One region of the Alteromonas sp. KC3 genome, then DNA from elsewhere that is predicted to be linked to it. Evidence: predicted binding sites of a transcription regulator. Region 1 holds the regulator's gene; the other holds the start of a gene.
The links. Region 1 encodes FNR, which switches genes on or off when oxygen is low (the NO sensors DNR and NnrR bind a similar motif). Its sites were predicted from a motif close to TTGATCTAGATCAA; they were not measured.
Positions count from the first base shown of each region.

Region 1 (2,412 bases):
GAATAACCTTTTCTGGTAATCCTTCTTTAACCACGCATTTATTATCAGGTACACCATATTTAAGCGCGTGGGCGCGCATTTCTTTCTGATGGTGCTGCTTAACCGCATCATGATAAGTGTCAGGGTCGAACTCAGGGACTTCAATAGCAATATTTAGCGGAGTTGAAGGGTAGCTGTTAACAAGATTGACATTCCCTTTTAAAAGCGACGCATAGTCGTTGGCAATAACGGTAATTTTATCATTGAGCGCGGCATGTTCGTCGTCTTCAGTACCTACGTTTACAGCAGCAATAATTTCGCCACCTTCTGGCCAATCGTGCTCTTTTACCAATAATACTGGACGAGGGCATTTACGCATCAGGTGCCAGTCTGTGGGCGTAAATATAACGGATGCCAAGTCATCATGTTTCTTAGTTGCTTTAACCACTAAATCGATTTGATTGTCCAAGGCATAATGAATAATTGATTCATAGGCGCGATTATTCCACTCAACAACAATATCAGTTTCTCCATAGCCTTGCTTGTGAAGCTCTCCTGATAGCCATTTGGCGTGTTCGTTAGTGACCGCGTCGCGCATTGACTCTCTTTCATCAGGGCTAAGCATAGTGGTCATGTCATAAGAGAGATCGTATACCACCATCATGGCTGTTACTGAAGCGCCCAATTTTGACGCTAATTCGTAGGCCCTGCTTAAGGCAGGTTGGGTGTCTCGCTCGGCATCAACAACAGCAAGGATGCGTTTGTACTCAATCATAACTACCCCTTATAAACAAAAGCTTAGTATTTAGTTTTATAAATAAGTTGGACGCTTAAGGTAAGTGTAAACGACAATACTAAAAACGTTAGTTGTTTTAGATCAATAAATAAAAAAGGCGCTTACAAAGCGCCAATCTTAATCTTGTTATCAGTTGCTGATTAGGGTTCCTAACCGTTACACACAACGCTGGGACCGTTAAGCGCTTCTAGTTTTGTACTAAGTCGATCAAAATCTAAAATAGTAATAAGCTTGCCATCTACCTTGATAATACCGTCTTTTTGGAAGCGACTTAACAGTCGACTTATCGTTTCGATGGTCAAACCTAAATAGTTACCTATTTCATTACGTGTCATTGTTAAGTGAAACTCTCTGTGTGAAAAACCACGTTCTTCAAAACGTTGAGACAAATGCGAGATGAAATATAAGAGACGCTCTTCGGCTGTGCGTTTATTTAACAGCATAATCATATCGTGATCTTGCTTAATTTCCGCACTCATGAAGCTCATAATCTGGTGACGAAGTTTTGGAAATTGTACTGACATTTCATCTAACGTTTCGTAGGGGAGTTCGCACACCATTGCGGTTTCAAGAGCCTGCGTGTAGCTTTGATGCTGATTTTCACGTAGTGCATCAAAGCCTATGATATCGCCGGGAAAGTGAAAACCTGTAATCTGCTCTTCACCTTCTTTGTTTGTAACAAAAGATTTGAAAGAGCCTGTGCGAACAGCAAAGAGTGAACGAAAGGTATCGCCAGTTTGGATAAGCGTATCGCCCTTATGGAGTGGTTTTTTACGCTCAATGATGTCATCAAGAGACTCAATTTCTGTCTTATTCAATGCCACTGGTAGACATAAATGACTGAAACTGCAGTTTTGACAATGTATAGAGAATTGGCTTCCTTTGCTCATAAATGCTAACTCACAAATTACAGGGTTTACTTTATTATGATACCGCAAGATTTAGGCGATTGCGCGATAAATCAGATAAACAGCATATATAGCCATTATGCTCGCGATCCCTTGTCTAACCAATGTGTTTTTAAATCCTGAGATCAACCATTGGCTACCCAAACTTGTCGCAATCAGCGTGGGCAAGGTGCCTAATCCAAAGAAGAACATAATTGCGCTACCTTGCAAGGCACTGCCAGAAGCCAATGACCATGTTAAAGTTGAATAGACTAACCCGCACGGTAACCATCCCCAAATGAAGCCGTAGGGAAAGGCGCTCAGCGGCGTTCTAAATGGTAAAAAACGTTTAGAGTAAGGCTGTATTTTTTTAAATATCCCGTTGCCCAACCGTTCTAGTTTGGTTAAGCCTGTATACCACTGCCCGAGATAGCATGCCAACAGCAGCAGCATGATGCCGCTAATCAGTGAAAGTGCATAATTCGCGAGGGGAATATAATCTGCGGCAATTTTTCCAAAAAAACCAGTTATACCGCCTGCGATGGTATAACTGACAATGCGCCCAATATTATAAGTCAGGGTATAGGGGAAGGGTGAAACGCCTTTTGGGGTAACCATTCGTAGTGCGGTGACAATACCCCCACACATTCCTACACAGTGAACGCCGCCTGCGAGCCCAATGAGAAAGGCAGAGAAGTAATTAATGCCTTCCATGAGTCTCGTTTTCAGGTTGATTGACTGATGTTTTCG
Region 1 is NZ_AP024235.1:2,187,473-2,189,884, forward strand. It holds gene uspE (universal stress protein UspE) at 1-754, opposite strand, end outside; gene fnr (fumarate/nitrate reduction transcriptional regulator Fnr) at 925-1,665, opposite strand; gene JN178_RS09895 (sulfite exporter TauE/SafE family protein) at 1,717-2,376, opposite strand; gene ccoS (cbb3-type cytochrome oxidase assembly protein CcoS) at 2,363-2,412, opposite strand, start outside.

Region 2 (2,412 bases), 780 kb from region 1:
CTCTTTTGCCAACGCTTGCTCTTCAAGCTTTAGCTGAATAATACGCCGTTCTAGACGGTCCATATCTTCTGGTTTTGAATCAATTTGAAGACGAATACTTGAAGCGGCTTCATCAATCAAATCGATAGCTTTATCGGGTAATTGCCTATCACTTATATAACGGTGAGACAAACTTGCCGCAGCCACAATAGCAGGGTCAGTAATATCTACAGAATGATGCAGTTCGTAGCGCTCTTTAAGCCCGCGCAGTATAGCAATGGTATCTTCAACACTTGGCTCTTCCACTAGAACCTTTTGGAATCGACGCTCAAGTGCAGCATCTTTTTCAATGTACTGACGGTATTCGTCCAGCGTTGTGGCGCCTACGCAGTGTAACTCACCTCGAGCTAGAGCAGGCTTGAGCATATTGCCTGCATCCATTGCACCGTCACCTTTACCCGCGCCTACCATGGTGTGAAGCTCGTCGACAAAGAGGATTACACGCCCCTCTTCTTTAGCGAGTTCATTAAGTACCGCTTTTAAGCGTTCTTCAAACTCACCACGGTATTTTGCTCCCGCTACCAGCGCTCCCATATCAAGCGCCAACACGCGCTTATTTTTAAGTCCTTCAGGCACTTCCCCATTAATAATACGCTGGGCAAGCCCTTCCACAATTGCGGTTTTACCCACACCAGGTTCGCCAATTAACACAGGATTGTTTTTTGTTCTGCGCTGCAACACCTGCACGGTTCGTCGAATTTCGTCGTCTCGCCCGATGACAGGGTCTAATTTTCCTTGCTCTGCACGCTCGGTTAAGTCTGTCGTATACTTTTCTAGCGCTTGCCTAACATCTTCTGCATTTGGATCTGTGACTTTTTGACCACCACGCATATCGTCAATGGCCGCTTCAATAGCGTCTTGCTTAATATTCAAGCTCTTAAGAATTTCACCTAATCGCCCTTTGTCTTGCAACGCAGCGAGTACAAAAATCTCTGACGTGATGTATTCGTCTTTGCGCTGCTGCGCTATTTTGTCACACAGATTAAGTAGCACACCGCTGTCTTTACTTAACTGAACATCACCGCCAATACCCTCGATTCTTGGAAGACGTTCGATAGCTTGACTTAATGCAGAACGCAGAGCATTTACATTGATATTAGCTTGGTCTAACAGTGGTCGTACTGAGCCGCCTTGCTGATTGAGCATGGCAGTCATTAAATGTACAGGTTCTATGTATTGATGATCTCGACCCAATGCGAGTGATTGAGCATCGGATATAGCGAGCTGAAATTTACTGGTAAATCTGTCTAATCTCATAATCTCAACCTAAAAAGAAAACATAAAATGTTTTTAATTCGATGATGTAGTTATGGGATCTGGTGATTTATGATTCAAGTACGAAAATGCAATCTTGGCTAAAAAGGTGCCGAAAGCGGCCAAAAACATCAAAATAGTTGATTTAGAACAAACTACAGATAATACAAAATGGCTTAGTCACGCGGCTTATCCAATCAGCTGCGAGAACAGAAGTACCGTTTACTTAATGCCAATTACACTCACAATGCGCCCAGTCGCACGTTTACCTTGGTGCGTTGCATGTCGATAAGAATAAAAAAGATCATTGCGGCAGTATGTACAGAGTTCACTTTGAGTTACGTTATCTACGCCTAATGCATTTAGTTGAGTTTGTGCAATAAATGGCAGGTCCAAAAGAAATTTATCAACTGAATCATTTGTAGAAAGCGCATCGGGATATGATGAAAACACCCCAGCAACACGTTCATCTACCTCGTAACACTGTTTGCAAATAGCTGGGCCAATCCATGCGAGTAATTCACTTGGCGCACTTTCGAAACGACAGACAGCGTTTGCAATCACGCCATTTTCCAGTCCTTTCCAGCCAGCATGCACTGCAGCCACTTCTGTTCCCTTGGTATTGCACATTAAAATAGGAACGCAATCAGCAGTCATTACCGCACAATAATAATGGGGTGATTGTGAGTACGCTGCATCGGCAGTTGTATCGATAGTTGGTAACGCAACAACGCGGTTAGAGTGTACCTGCTCTAACCACGTTAATTTTTCGTGCTGTGGCAGAAGTGCTCGGTTCTTTTTGACGAGCAATAAGTCATCGCCAACATGCGCTCCTACGTTTAGTCCATGATAATCACCAAGACTGACACCTCCAAGTCGCGTACTTGTGTATGCAACAATATTGTCGGGTGAGCGCCAATGTGGTTTTATCGTCTTGGTCACCGACATACGACTACAGCATATCCTGCGGGTTGTCTTCGGTGTCTTTTTTGACAGCCTTTAACAAGTCTTGCATATCCTGTGGCAACGGTGCTTTCCACGTCATCCACTCTTCTGTTTCTGGATGGAAGAGAGACAACTGCGCTGCGTGTAGCGCTTGACGCTGAAACCCTCGAAGAG
Region 2 is NZ_AP024235.1:2,970,280-2,972,691, forward strand. It holds gene clpB (ATP-dependent chaperone ClpB) at 1-1,296, opposite strand, end outside; gene pgeF (peptidoglycan editing factor PgeF) at 1,516-2,241, opposite strand; gene rluD (23S rRNA pseudouridine(1911/1915/1917) synthase RluD) at 2,246-2,412, opposite strand, start outside.
Region 2: a site for FNR is predicted at 1,434-1,447, ahead of clpB (ATP-dependent chaperone ClpB). Genes of this name have one in related genera too.